3 regions of the Alteromonas sp. MmMcT2-2 genome follow, and region 1 is predicted to be linked to each of the others. Evidence: predicted binding sites of a transcription regulator. Region 1 holds the regulator's gene; each other region holds the start of a gene.
What was found. The regulator MetJ, encoded in region 1, represses methionine synthesis genes. The targets are predictions, from matches to a motif close to TAGACGTCTAGACGTCTA.
Positions count from the first base shown of each region.

Region 2: thrA (bifunctional aspartate kinase/homoserine dehydrogenase I) is a predicted target of MetJ. The motif match lies at 2,488-2,505, and genes of this name have one in related genera.
Region 3: metK (methionine adenosyltransferase) is a predicted target of MetJ. The motif match lies at 3,745-3,762, and genes of this name have one in related genera.

Region 1 covers NZ_JAKRFA010000015.1:88,688-93,659, forward strand. Annotated here, with positions in the region: gene priA (primosomal protein N') at 1-185, opposite strand, end outside; gene rpmE (50S ribosomal protein L31) at 653-865, shown strand; gene MHM99_RS10875 (hypothetical protein) at 1,072-1,389, opposite strand; gene MHM99_RS10880 (malic enzyme-like NAD(P)-binding protein) at 2,069-3,304, shown strand; gene metJ (met regulon transcriptional regulator MetJ) at 3,468-3,800, opposite strand; gene metF (methylenetetrahydrofolate reductase) at 3,962-4,849, shown strand.
Region 2 covers NZ_JAKRFA010000006.1:136,155-141,126, reverse strand. Annotated here, with positions in the region: gene thrA (bifunctional aspartate kinase/homoserine dehydrogenase I) at 1-2,313, opposite strand, end outside; gene MHM99_RS05875 (excinuclease ABC subunit UvrA) at 2,694-4,972, opposite strand, start outside.
Region 3 covers NZ_JAKRFA010000008.1:36,055-41,026, reverse strand. Annotated here, with positions in the region: gene MHM99_RS06800 (ABC transporter substrate-binding protein) at 1-911, opposite strand, end outside; gene MHM99_RS06795 (exonuclease domain-containing protein) at 1,248-1,745, shown strand; gene MHM99_RS06790 (hypothetical protein) at 1,818-2,288, opposite strand; gene metK (methionine adenosyltransferase) at 2,529-3,674, opposite strand; gene tkt (transketolase) at 4,102-4,972, shown strand, end outside.

The DNA of each region.
Region 1 (4,972 bases):
GCTTTTAGCTTGTTGGAGTTTTCAATGTCGCTTTCAGTTTTGTGTAGGGTTTCAACAACTACGCCCACAAGTTTGCGCGGACCGAAAGGCACAACTACTCTTACACCCGCACTTAGTGCGTTATCGTGGGTATACGTGAAAAGTTGGCGCAGTGGCACTGGCACGGCAACTTGGATAAAGGCCATTGCGAAGGTTCTACCTTATTTGACGATTGTTAAAGCGCGTAATGCGCTTACTAAGCTTCTTATGTTGAAACTAATTATACTGAGGCTTCTTGCAGACCTATACGTTACAGCAGTTTGCGCTGCTAACAGCTAGCTACACATTTTGCTATTAGCGCATGATTTTGCCACTTGAGCATCTGACCGAGCCTTGAAAGACAAATATTTAAACATACTTTACTGTTAAGCATAAAAAGAATGTTTTTTGTTTGGCCTTTTTATACGGCTACCTTTTTATACGGCTACCTTGCCTAGCTCTCTTGTTTAGCATTTGGCCAAAAACCGCTTGATCAAGGCCCTGCCATCCTTTATTATGCGCCGCTCTTTTGCGATAGGCTGTTCTTTGAACAACTTATCATTTGAATTAAGTAACGTATGGTGTGCGACTTCGGGTTGTATAGCGATACGGCCTTATTATGTGAGGTAACCCAATGAAACAAGATATCCACCCAAAATACGAAGCAATCACAGCAACTTGCTCATGTGGTAACGTAATGAACATTCGCTCTACGCTTGGTAAAGACATCAACCTAGACGTATGTTCTTCATGTCACCCATTCTACACTGGTAAGCAACGTAACGTTGACACTGGTGGTCGTGTTGATCGCTTCAAGAAGCGTTTCGGTGCATTGGGCAAAAAGTAAGCCTGATATCGAGTTCGAAAAAAAGCGCCTTTATGGCGCTTTTTTATTGCTTAAAATTCACGCTTCACACAAACAAGGTGTGCCAAACAGCGCTTTACCGCCGTTGTCCTACGTCAGGCCAGTACCTAGCCAGTTTAACAAGCCCTGCAACTCGCCTTTCTGAAAACGTTTTTAGCTTAATTTACAATATTCAGCGTAACCTGAACTCAGTGAAGGTTTTTAACATTAGATAAATGCCTGTCCCAATTGCCGCCACTCACTTTCTTACACTCTTCTTCGCTATCAAAATAAATACCAACGGGTGCTGACTTAATTGACGCCAAAGCAATATTCACTTGGTTTATGAAGTCTATATCCCAACCATTAGTTAACGCCCGCTGCTTCTCCTGCTCAGTATTAAACACGGCAATCACTTGCGGCGCTCTCCAATGCCCTACGTGAGTTAGCCAAACAAATCCATTATTGGTAGATTTTACGCTTTCGCACACATCGGTTAGCACGGTTATTAGTTTTCTTTCTGTCATATCCTCGCCTTCAGCGCGAATTTTGAGTGGGCTTTCACAGGATTTTATCAGAAATATTAGATGGAGAATTAACGAGGTATATCCCTTCGTTCCATTTTCCTGATTTGGGTTTCTGTCCAATGCATTTATGAGAACGTAGACCCCTTTGATAGCTTTGTTTTCATCCTCCACACAATAGACCTACAGAATGTTACAACAAGTAAAAATAAATAGCATGAATGGTAATTATAGCCCCATTTTACTGGTCTAATTAGTATGCCTAACCTACATTGGTATATGAGAATTCTGATCAGATATGTACACAGTGATTGGCTGTGTTAGAGTTGCGATCGGCACTTTGATAGTGAGCATTAATTCTGTGAATAATGCATTGCTTTCAAGACTTATGGCGCTTTTGGGTACATAAACCAGAGGCTTGTATCCATTAAGGTATGTGAACAAAATCAGTAAAGGTTAACGCCTAGTCTGCTTTTCCACATGCCACCTTGGGGCCTATTGATGATTGCTGTAAAACAAAGATCAACAAGCCCTAGTGCTAACAACTATTTATAATCACTTTTGTCATTACTTGGTTGTAACGCGCTTACGTTTATCTACCTATAACTATAACGACAATAAAATAGCTACAGAGCGTGAACGAAAACACCGATGAACCCTACATCTAAGGATACCTTTTTACATGTCAGATTTTAGACAACGCGCACTCGACTATCACGCCAAACCCACACCCGGAAAAATCCGCGTAGAGTTATCTAAGCCAGCAGATAGCGTCGATGACCTTGCTCTTGCCTACAGCCCAGGCGTTGCCGAGCCGGTCAGAGAAATTGCTGAAGATGCAGATAACGCCTATAAGTACACGGGTAAAGGAAACCTGGTTGCCGTTATCAGTAACGGAACCGCGATTTTAGGGTTGGGTAACCTAGGCCCACTGGCATCGAAACCTGTTATGGAAGGTAAAGCCCTTCTGTTTAAACGCTTTGCTGGCCTGGATGCCATTGACATTGAAGTGAAGCATCGTACAACCGAAGAGTTCATTAATACAGTAGCGAATATCGCTGACACATTTGGCGGCATTAACTTAGAAGACATTAAAGCGCCTGAATGCTTTGAGATTGAACAAGAGCTAATTAAGCGCTGTAAAATTCCGGTATTTCATGATGATCAGCACGGTACCGCTATTGTTACTGCAGCGGGCATGCTTAATGCTCTGGAAATTCAGGGTAAAAGCATAGAGAGCGCTAAAATTGTGTGTATGGGTGCCGGTGCAGCAGCGGTCGCTTGTATGGAACTGCTTATAAAGTGTGGTGCCCAGCGTGAGCGTATTTATATGCTAGACAGAAAAGGCGTTATCCATACTCGTCGCGAAGACTTAACTGAGCACAAAAAGCTATTTGCTAACAATACTGACAAGCGTACGCTTGAAGATGTAATGGAAGGCGCGGATATTTTTGTTGGTGTGTCAGGACCGGATGTTTTACCACCAGAAACACTGGCCTTGATGGCTGAAAACCCAATTGTATTTGCATGTTCTAACCCAGACCCTGAGATAAAGCCTGAACTTGCTCACGAAGTACGTAAAGATCTTATTATGGCTACCGGACGCTCGGACTACCCTAACCAGGTTAACAACGTACTGTGTTTCCCGTTTATTTTCCGTGGAGCACTAGATGTTCGTGCAACGGCCATTAACGATGAAATGAAAGTAGCGGCAGTAGAAGCCCTTCGTGCTATCACGAAGGAGCCTGTACCAGAAGAAGTACTAGCTGCCAGTAAGAGTACTAGTCTGACATTTGGTAAGGAGTACATTATTCCTAAACCTATGGACCCGCGTTTATGCGAGCGTATTGCTACCGCCGTATCTAAGGCTGCGATTGAATCTGGCGTTGCACGCGTGCCTGAAAGCCCAGAAGAATAAAATTCTGGCGCATAAAGCAAAAAAATGGAGGGGCTAGTGCCCAACCTTTATTTGCTAAAAGGTGCGCTTAGAGAATACAAGTACATAAAAAACGGCGCCGTGTTGTAGGTTATCAACTAGCAATAACTTACAACAAAGCGCCGTTTCTCTTTAATACCAAATATCAGTCGTCTTCCGACACATCGTTTTCGAAGCTTGGATCAATACCCATTTCTTCCATAATACGTCTTACTTCAGCCGGTACGCGATTAGGATTGTCTTTGCGCAGGTCATCATCGTTAGGCAATGGTTGACCGGTAAACGCATGCAAAAATGCTTCGCACAACAGTTCTGAATTAGTGGCGTGACGCAGATTATTGATTTGGCGGCGAGTACGCTCATCAGTAAGCGCCTTAAGCACATTAATAGGTATAGAGACAGTGACTTTCTTTACCTGTTCGCTCTTCTTGCCATGCTCTGCGTAGGGGTGAATATATTTACCGTTCCATTCTGCCATTGTACTAACTCGGTCTACTCTTTTTTATGTTATGAAGAGAAATTCTAAACAAGTTCACGAAAAGGTCAATTGAGCAGTGTAAACCTCTTGACGTCTAGACATATATTCTTTAATTTAGACGTCTAAACGTCTATAAGAATACATTTTTGAGAGAAAAAGCCATGGTTTCTTACGCACAAGGTATCGATGCATTAAACCAGTCCCTGTCGGAACTGCGTGATATTGATGTATCTTTTGAATTCTTTCCGCCTAAAACGGAAGCCATGGAACAGACCCTGTGGAAGTCAGTTGAACGTCTCGCGCCACTAAAGCCAAGCTACATGTCGGTAACCTACGGCGCGAATAGCGGTGAGCGTGACAGAACCCACGACGTTGTAAAACGCATTCAGCAGCAAACCGGTGTCGCGGCGGTTCCTCACTTGACCTGTGTTGATGCTAGCCGAGATGAACTTAAACAAATTGCTAAAGACTACTGGGATTCAGGCATTCGCCGTATTGTTGCGCTTCGTGGCGATTTACCGCCAGGAGTAGAAAAGACAGAGATGTATGCCTCTGATCTTGTTGCCTTGCTAAAAGACGTTGCCGATTTTGATATTTCTGTTGCTGCCTATCCAGAGAAGCACCCTGAAGCACCAAATGCGCAGTTTGATTTACTAAACCTTAAGCGCAAAGCAGAAGCAGGTGCCACAGAAGCGATAACCCAGTTCTTTTTCGATACGAGTGTGTACCTTCGATTTAGAGACCGTGCAGCCGCAGCGGGTGTCGACTTAGATATCGTTCCGGGTATTTTGCCGGTAACCAACTACCAAACACTGGTGAAATTTGCGGGGTTCACAAATGTTCATGTGCCGGGATGGTTGCACAAGATGTTTGACGGCCTTGATGCCGACGACCAAGCTACCCGTAATCTTATAGGCGCTAACATTGCTATGGACCAAGTTAAAGTACTCGCTAAAGAAGGGGTAAAACACTTCCATTTCTATACTTTGAACCGTAGTGAATTGAGCTACGCCATCTGCCACATGCTCGGCGTGCGTTCAGGCGCTTAATAAATAACGACAATCAGGACCGTGCTTACGTTGTTTAATGAAGTACTCCACAAAAGGCGCAGTCAATGCGCCTTTGTTGTATAAAGCCTGCATTAAACTTTGCCACCAAGGCCGCCCGCAGTT
Region 2 (4,972 bases), on a different contig from region 1:
TACCTGCGAAAGAGGGTTGCTCGCTGGTACAGCCTGAATGCTTACTTTGCATTTTCCGTCTTCAATGCTTCCGATATAACGAAGCACTTTACCTTCTGCTTTAGCCGCTTCAACCTTTTCACCAAACGACGCATCTAACTCTGGCAGCTTCTGCATAAACTCGTCAATTGAACAATCTTCGGCAAAGCCTTTTGGCAGCACAGACTCAATTTCAATGTCAGATAGCTCTAATGCTAAATCAGCTTCACGAGCCATAATAAGCAACTTACGCGCTACGTCCATGCCGCTTAAGTCATCGCGCGGGTCTGGCTCGGTGAAACCATTGTCTTTGGCTGTTTGTGTCGCTTGCGACAGGCTCATGCCCTCTTCAAGTTTGCCAAATACATAAGACAAACTGCCCGATAGAATTCCTTCAAAGCGGTGTAAGGTGTCGCCGGCGCTGAATAGCTTTTGCAAGTTATCAATAACCGGTAGCCCTGCGCCGACAGTGGTTTCGTAAAGGTACTGACGATTTGTCGATTGCGCGGTCTTACGAAGCTTACGGTAGTAAGACATTGCGCTCGTGTTCGCCTTTTTATTTGGCGTTACCACGTGAAAACCGCTTTCCATCATATCTACATATTGCTCTGCAATCGCTTCGTGACTAGTACAGTCAACAATCACCGGGTTTACCAGACTATTGTCGTTAGCGAACTGATGCAGGCGCTCTACGCTTAATCCTTCGCTTGCCGATTCAAGTGCCGCTTTCCAGTCACCGCTTAAATCAATACCTTGACTGTTTAACAGCAGTTTCCGGCTATTTGCAATGCCATAAACTCTCAGCTGAACATTGCGTTTTAACAATGCAGGCTGTTGTTTTTCAATTTGACCTAGCAGTTCGGTTCCCACATTGCCACACCCTACTAGGAATACGTCGATGGTATGGCGGTCAGAGAAAAAATTCTGGTGAATGACTTTTACCGCTTTCTTAGCACGCTTACTTTCAATTACCGTTGAAATAGAGCGCTCTGAAGAGCCTTGAGCAATAGCTACGTTGTTTACCCGCGCTTGGGCAAGCGAGTTAAAGAAACGCGCTGCCAAGCCTTTGGTTTGACGCATACCGTCACCAACCAAAGTGACAATGGCTAGGTCATGACGCACTTCAATGGGGTCTAGTAATTGGTTTTGAAGCTCTAGCGCGAACGCATCTTCAAGAAGCGTTAACGCTCGGCTGGCGTCTTTGCTTTGGATACAGAAACTGATTGAGTATTCTGAAGAAGACTGGGTAATAAGGCTTATTGAAATATTGGCGTTCGACATCACCTCAAACACACGGCTTGCCATACCTACCATACCTTTAAGGCCAGGACCTGCAACGTTAAACATGGTGACGTTATCAAGCTGTGAAATACCTTTAACTGACGTCCACACCTCGCTTTTTTCATTGCTGATTAGCGTACCTGGCGCAGCTGGGTTTAATGTATTTCTGATCAAACAAGGAATGTGGTGCTGAGCGATAGGACCGATAGTTTTCGGATGAAGCACTTTTGCGCCGAAATAAGACAGCTCCATCGCTTCTTGATAGGTAAGCTTGTCTAACAGCACTGCCCCTTCAACTTGATTCGGGTCAGCGTTATAAACACCGTCTACGTCTGTCCAAATTTCACAGCAATTTGCGTCTATACACGCCGCTAAAATGGCCGCTGAATAGTCTGAGCCGTTACGCCCAAGCGTGACTTTCTCGCCCTCTTCGTTAGCAGCAACAAACCCCGGCATGACAAGAAATTCACTGCCGTCAGTAGGCACATCTGAAAAGCGTGCTTTACTAAGCGACACATCGGCAATGCTGTCTAGGTAATCGCCTTCGGCCAGCACATACTTAACCGGGTCGATAACGCGATTAGCGATACCTTTGGCAGATAGCATAGCGCTAAAAAGCGTCACCGAGATGTACTCACCAATACTTAGAATACCGGCAGCAACATTATCAGGTGCAACACCAAGCAGCTTTATACCTTCAAGGTGCTGTTTTAGTACTGAAAGGTGACTATTAATGAATTCTACCACGCTTGCATGTGCAAACCCGTCGAGTTCTTCGTTTAGGTTGTTGGCGATGCCGGTAACCGTGTCGTTCAACTTATTGAATAACGGCTGGAAATCTTCACCCGCGGCTGCTTGTTCACATAGTAGTGAAAGCGCGTTCGTTACCCCCTTTGGGGCAGAGAGTACAACCGCAGCACCGTCGGTTTGGTGGGTTGCCGTGCTAATCTCCATAACGCGCATGTATCGCGGTGCATCGGCTAGAGAAGAACCCCCAAACTTTAAGACTTTCATATGCTGCTCCTTAAGGTTACGCATGCTAAAACGTGTGTAAAAAAAAGCCCGCTCTGTGTTAGGCGGGCTTTCGTTGTCTTTTGCTTACTTGCACTAGTCAGCGACCGCCCTTTTTAAGGTGGTAATTAACATAATGGTGGTGCGAGTAAGTAGAATCTTTTTCATACAAGCAATTTGCCGTATAGACGTCTATATGTCAACCGCAGTTTTCACTACACTGTGTTGCAAAAAGTGCAACACTCTTTAATTATTATTTCTTTTTAAGGTACAAATACGAGTTCAAGCAGTTTCTTTGCTGGCTTACTAGTATTCAAGTAGCTTTGAACAACCCCTTATTTCTAAGATCATTCAAACCTAACTCACTCAATCAAAACCTTTCTTTAAGCCAAACTCGCCTTCAAAAATGGGGCTGTTGCACTTTGCTGAACTTTGGCAACCTCCTCTGGTCTGCCTTCAGCAACTATTTCTCCTCCCTCATCACCAGCGCCTGGCCCCATATCAATAATGTAGTCGCAAGCCCCAGCCACCTGCATATTGTGCTCAACCATCACCACAGTATTCCCCGCTTCAACTAACGTGCTTAAATGCTGCATAAGTAATGCAGTGTCTGAGAGATGTAAACCTGTTGTAGGTTCATCAAGCACGTATAGGGTATTAGCATTTTGAGCACGTTTAAGTTCTGACGCTAATTTAATGCGCTGCGCCTCGCCACCTGATAATTCAGTGGCACTTTGCCCAAGGGTTAGATAGCCAAGCCCTACGTTCATTAGCGTTTTAAGTCCCCGCGTAATAACTTGATTACCACTAAATACAGATAGTGCTTCTTCAACCGTAAGCGATAATACATCAGCGATAGAATGCTCGTTGTAACCAACTTCCAGTACGTTATCGTTAAAACGCTGACCGTTACAAACAGTACAGGGGGAATAAACACTCGGCATAAACAGTAGTTCTACCGATACCACACCCAAGCCTTCACAATGTGAGCATCGCCCTTTTGCAACGTTAAACGAGAAATGACCCGCATCGTAACCACGGGATTTTGCTTCTTCGGTTGAAGCAAATAAACTTCTGATTTGGTCAAATATGCCGGTATAGGTTGCCAAAGTTGAACGGGGTGTCCTGCCGATTGGAGACTGATCTACCACAACTATACGACTTAACTCTTCAAGTCCGCTTTCAATAAAGCCTTGTAGCGGTTCACTTTTATGTGAAAAAGTGTCGTTAGTAAGAAGCGAATTGGCGTCAGTAAGCAGTTCTTTCGTTTCTTCCGTTTCTCTCGTTTCATTCGCTCGCATCCCTTCTTTCTCAGCAGAGTTTAAACCACCTTTGACTAACTCAACTAATGCTTGGCTAATTAAACTCGACTTTCCAGAGCCGGAAACGCCAGTGACACAGGTCATCACACCTAGTGGAATATCAATATCAACATGGCTGACATTATTTCTGGACACGTCTTTTAAACGCAATACCCCTGACGATTTACACTTGATACGCTGGCTTAGGGCTTTATTGTTAAAGACATAGTCTGCCGTTAAAGAGTTTTTTGTGCTTGCCAATTCTTTAACCGGCCCACTATAGACAAGCTCACCTCCGTTCACTCCCGCTCTAGGTCCTACATCTACAACCCAGTTAGCGCCTTTGATGACGTAAGGGTTGTGCTCGACAACGAGCAGTGAATTTCCCGTTTCGGTAATATTGTGAAGCGCGCGAATAAGCCCTTCTACGTCACGAGGGTGAAGACCGGATGAAGGCTCATCCATAACAAAGACAACGCCAAATAAATTCGATTTAAGCTGGGTCGCCAGACGCAATCGCTGTAGTTCGCCTACTGAGATACTTGTTGTACTTCTATCTAACGAAAGGTAATGAAGCCCAAGTGCTATTATAGGCTTCACTCTTTCAATAAGGTCGCCCGTAATATTGCGTATCACCTGACCACGCTCTGAAGTATCGCCGTTGACTGACTTTCTTAACGCCTGAAGCTTTTCGTGAACTTGCTGTAGTGGCAGTCTTGAAAACTCAATAATATCTAAGCCATCAACTTTCACTGCCAGCGCATTTTGCTTAAGCTTTTTTCCACGGCAAACCGGACATGCTTCAACAGATATAAAGGGAGCAATTCGCTGCTTCATTTTCTCTTTTTGAGACGTTTTAAAGGTATCGAGCACATGACGTCGCGCACTGATAAACTTGCCATTGTAGCTAGCAGGTTCGCCCTCTTGCTGCGCTTTTCGGGTTTGCGCTAGGTTATAGTTTCGGTATACAGGTAACTGAGGCATTTCGTCGGTAAATAAGATCCAGTCACGGGTTCTTTGAGGCAGTTCACGCCATGGAATATCAACATCGATATCTAGCGATAACAGTACCCTTACTAGGTTTTTGCCCTGCCACGCACCAGGCCAAGCTGCCACAGCACCCTCTCGTATGGTGAGGCTGTCGTCGGGTACAAGGCGATGAGCTTGTGTGTCAAAAACTTTTCCAATACCGTCACAGTGTTCACATGCACCTTCGGGCGTATTAGGAGAAAGCCCGTCTGCGTAGACAATGCTCTGCCCTTTGGGATAATCCCCAGCCCGGGAATAAAGCATTCGCAGACTATTAGAAAGCGTGGTGATACTACCAACGGAAGACCGAACTGAAGGTGCGCCCCGACGCT
Region 3 (4,972 bases), on a different contig from region 1:
AAGCCATACTTACTATAATAGGCTTCTAACAAGCTTTTTGCTTTGGTATTTTTCTGGTGGTTGAAGTGGAAGGTTTGAAGTACTGACACATTGTAGTTAGCGATGGGCTTTGCAAGTAAAGAGGCGAACTGACCCGACGCGACTCCCCAATGCGACACAACAGGGAGAGAGGCGATGCCTTGTTTTGCCATCTCATCGAGTACCACAACACCTTCAGGAACGTTAGTGACAAGAATAATCGCTTCCGCTTTCGCGCTTTTTATTGCCGCGATATCCTCAGAAAAGTCTTTCTGCTGCCAATTTATCCAATGGGTTGCTGTTATATCAATATCATTATTACTTGCAGCTTGAGTTAATGATTCAAGGTTTGAGCGTCCCCATCCTGTTCTTTCCAGTACCAACGCGATATTTGATAGCCCCATATATTTGACGTGATTAATTAGGACTGACGCTGCTTCAGCGTCGCGTACCGACACGCGAAATATGTTATTCGGTGAGTGCCCGTTGTCGATAATAGGCGTCCCCGCTGCCCAAGGAACCAACATCAAAATGTTTTTTTCGTGTATTGGGTCGACTTCAGCGAGAACTACAGGTGTATGAACGCCGCCTACTACCGCAAGTAAATTGGGAGTTTGGGAAAATTGCTCAATGTTATATACACCTCGAGCTGGGTTGCCGCGATGGTCTTTCGCAATAACTTTTATTTGACGACCTAGAATCCCACCAGCGGCATTTATTTCGTCGACGGCAAGCTCGACCCCTCTTGTAATCGCGATGCCACCTTCAACAGCTACCGCTGAAAGATCGGCATCAATACCAATCACCAGAGGCTCCGTTGAACTTAATGCTTTACTTGCAGTAAAAATTGAAAAGACGCAAGCCAGCGAGAGAAAGATAGAAAGTGCACGCATGAATAGGCTACCTAAATGTTAACCTTAAAAGTGTATAGCAATGTGCTCAGTCTTTTAGCGTAAACATCTTATCCTTTAGTATAAGTTTGATGCTTTTTTGAGAGCTTTTACGAGATTTTTGAGCGCTGGCGACGGGGTGGTGTACTAAACGAGTGCGCATTAATTGTGGCACGATTCTACTATTAGCTTATATCTCGAGAAGAGTGGTTGTACATTTGCTAAACAGTGTTCGACGTTGTTTAGTTGTTCCTCTGGTGACGAGGTAGCAGTAAAACCGCCTGATAAAAATGGTTTGCGTATGTTGCAAGCAAGGATAAACAGCGGTTTGGAGCGTGAGTGCGAAAGAATACCCTGCCAACAATAATAGACATTGAAGCAAGTGGATTTGGCGCAGCGAGTTACCCTATTGAAATAGGTATCGTGCGCTATGATGGTGCAAAGTGGTGTAAGCTACTTCGGCCCTTTGACTCGTGGGTTCACTGGGATCGAAAAGCGGAGTCACTGCACGGCATAACGCAGCAGATGCTGCAAACTCGAGGAGAAGAGCCTCGAAAAGTCTGTGTTGAGTTAAATAACTTCCTTGGCAATACGGTTGTTTACAGTGACGGTTGGGTCGTTGATAACCCGTGGCTAATTAAGCTCTACGCCGCAGCGCAGGTAGAAATGTCTTTCACGTGTAGAGCATTGGAATATATTTTGTCTGAAGCACAAATGAATCAATGGCATGAGGTGAAAAGCCGCCTTGCGAGCCAACTTGATGTTAAGCGTCATAGAGCGAGTTCCGACGCGATGGTAATTCAACAGACTTACGCAAAAACCTTATCATTGGCATAACGGCAACTACGTTTCGTCTTTATGATGGGGTGTAATACTAAAAGCGCACTGTGAGTGCAATGTAGCGGTGACCTAAAACAAGTAATTGACGCCCAATGAGAGAGCCATATTCTCTTCTTCCCCAACTTGCCTATGTTCAAGCTCTACCGCCATGTTTAAACCCTCGCTTTTGCCAAGCAGCCAGCCCAACCGAGTAAAAGTACCTACATCATGTGGTAAATAAAGCCACTCTGCGTAATGCTGAAAGGCGGTATTGTTGGTTTTGTACGTTGCATAGACCTTTTGCGGAACCCAAGTGTTAAACCGCCTGCTGGCGCTAAACATACCTTGTGAGCCCGCTGGGTAGGTATAACTGTTGTCGTATAGATAAGTTTCGGTTGTAGATTGAATGCGGTACATACTATTTAGCTGCCACCGCGCTATTTTTTTGCTTTTGAATTGGATAGGACTGTAGTGGGGAGCATTTATTTCCGCGAGCACGGGGGAAGCCGCCATAGACGCAGCCAAAGTAAGTGCCAGAAGAATTCCAGTAACCACATTCATGGAAGAGCCCAAGTTGTTGTTATCATGGCTTGTAAACAACCAGAAACTACAAGCGATAGTGTGTTCGTTATTTAAGCATAGCTGCAAAAAATAAATGATGAAAATATTCTTTACTGTTTTTTATTTGTTTCGTTGATTTTGCTAGCCAAATAAAAAACGCCGCTAGTTTATACAAACACTTTTTTGCAAAGCGTCATAAAAACTGAGCGGCGTATTTAAAAGCGTTATTTGGTTGTCGAATTAAATCGATGCTTTTAACGCTTCTGCTTTATCTGTTGCTTCCCAAGGGAATTCGTCACGACCAAAGTGACCGTAAGCAGCCGTTGGGCGGTAAATAGGGCGCTCAAGGTCTAGCATTTGAATAAGTCCATACGGGCGTAGGTCGAAGTGTTCACGGACCAGTGCTACTAACGTTTTCTCATCTACCACACCTGTACCGAAGGTATCGATGCTGATAGACGTTGGCTCTGCCACACCAATTGCATAAGACACTTGGATTTCGCAACGCTTGGCAAGACCTGCTGCAACAATGTTCTTAGCAACGTAACGACCCGCGTATGCTGCACTGCGGTCTACTTTTGATGGATCTTTACCAGAGAACGCGCCACCACCGTGACGGGCCATACCACCGTAAGTATCAACAATGATTTTACGACCTGTTAAGCCACAGTCGCCCATTGGACCACCGATAACGAATCGTCCCGTTGGGTTAATGTGAAAGCGTGTATTTGCATCAATCCACTCGCTTGGAAGCACTGGCTTGATTATTTCTTCCATTACCGCTTCGCGAACAGTTTCCGTGCTTACTGAATCGCAGTGCTGAGTTGAAAGCACAACCGCGTCGATGCCTACAGGCTTGTCGTTTTCATATTTGAAAGTAATTTGGCTTTTAGCATCTGGGCGTAACCAGTCTAGCTTACCAGATTTACGCACTTCGGCTTGTTTTTGAACAAGGCGGTGAGAGTACGTGATTGGCGCAGGCATTAGTACGTCAGTTTCGTCGCTAGCGTAGCCAAACATTAGACCTTGGTCACCAGCACCTTGTTCTTCAAGGCTTGCGCGATCAACACCTTGATTGATGTCAGGTGACTGTTTGCCAATAGCATTTAATACCGCACATGAATCAGCGTCGAAGCCCATATCTGAGTGCGTGTAGCCAATTTCTTTAACTGTTTTTCGGGTAAGCTCTTCAATATCTACCCATGCAGAGGTAGTTACTTCACCACCCACTAAAACCATACCGGTTTTTACATACGTTTCGCAGGCCACCCGAGCGCGAGGATCTTGTTCTAAAATAGCGTCAAGAACCGCATCTGAGATCTGATCAGCAATTTTGTCCGGATGTCCTTCAGACACTGACTCGGATGTGAATAAATGCGTGGCCATAAATGCTCCGTAAGCGTTAAATTATCAAAATAGTCGTATATTGTACTAAAACAAGTTATAAATACCAGTCTTTACTTCTAGACGTCTAAAAGTCTCTTCGTTACGAATAGTTGACACAACCCGATCACTTATAGGGTTATTCAGGTCGTAATTGTCGAAGTTAATGATGTATTTGTAAAACTAGGCGTCAGATATAACTGTTTTTGCTGTAATGGGAATACGTGATGGTTAAGGTATAGACCATTTTTTACTATGACTTTCGCTATTGGCAATGAAAACCCATTGAACTGAAAGGTGGCATAGGTAAGAATAACGCCACATTCATTCGTATAAAGAAGTAGAGCGAACGCCTTACCTCTACGCTCGTCTAGCTTGCCTAGCCCGCTAAGATACGAAACAAAAGATACAAAATAAATCAGGAGACAACATGCCCTCTCGTCGTGAACTCGCCAATGCAATCCGTGCATTAAGCATGGATGCCGTTCAACAAGCTAAATCTGGTCACCCAGGTGCCCCAATGGGGATGGCTGATATCGCACAGGTACTATGGGGTGATTTCTTATCACACAACCCTGCAAACCCATCTTGGGCTAACCGCGATCGCTTTGTGCTTTCAAATGGTCACGGCTCGATGCTGTTGTACTCTCTTCTTCACCTTTCAGGCTACGAACTGCCAATTGAAGAGTTAAAGAACTTCCGCCAATTGCATTCAAAAACGCCAGGTCACCCAGAGTACGGTTATGCGCCAGGTGTTGAAACGACCACTGGCCCACTAGGCCAAGGTATCAGTAATGCTGTGGGCATGGCGCTTGCCGAAAAAGTACTAGCGGCACAATTTAACAAAGATGGTCACACTATTGTTGACCACCACACATACGCATTCTTAGGCGACGGCTGCTTAATGGAAGGTATCTCACACGAGACCTGTTCACTAGCCGGTACGCTAGGCCTTGGTAAGCTTATCGCGTTTTGGGATGACAACGGCATTTCAATTGATGGCGAAGTGGAAGGTTGGTTCACCGACGATACACCAGCACGCTTCAAGAGCTATGGTTGGGAAGTGATCGATGGCGTTGACGGGCACGATGCAGAGCAAGTAAAAGCCGCTATTGAAAAGGCACAGGCGAATACTGCGCAACCTACGCTTATTTGTTGTAAAACCACCATTGGTTTCGGCTCGCCTAATAAAGAAGGTACCGAGTCTTGTCACGGTGCACCACTAGGTGAGGACGAAATTGTCGCTACTCGCGAGAAGCTTGGCTGGAGCCATGGCGCGTTCGAAATTCCAGACGATATTT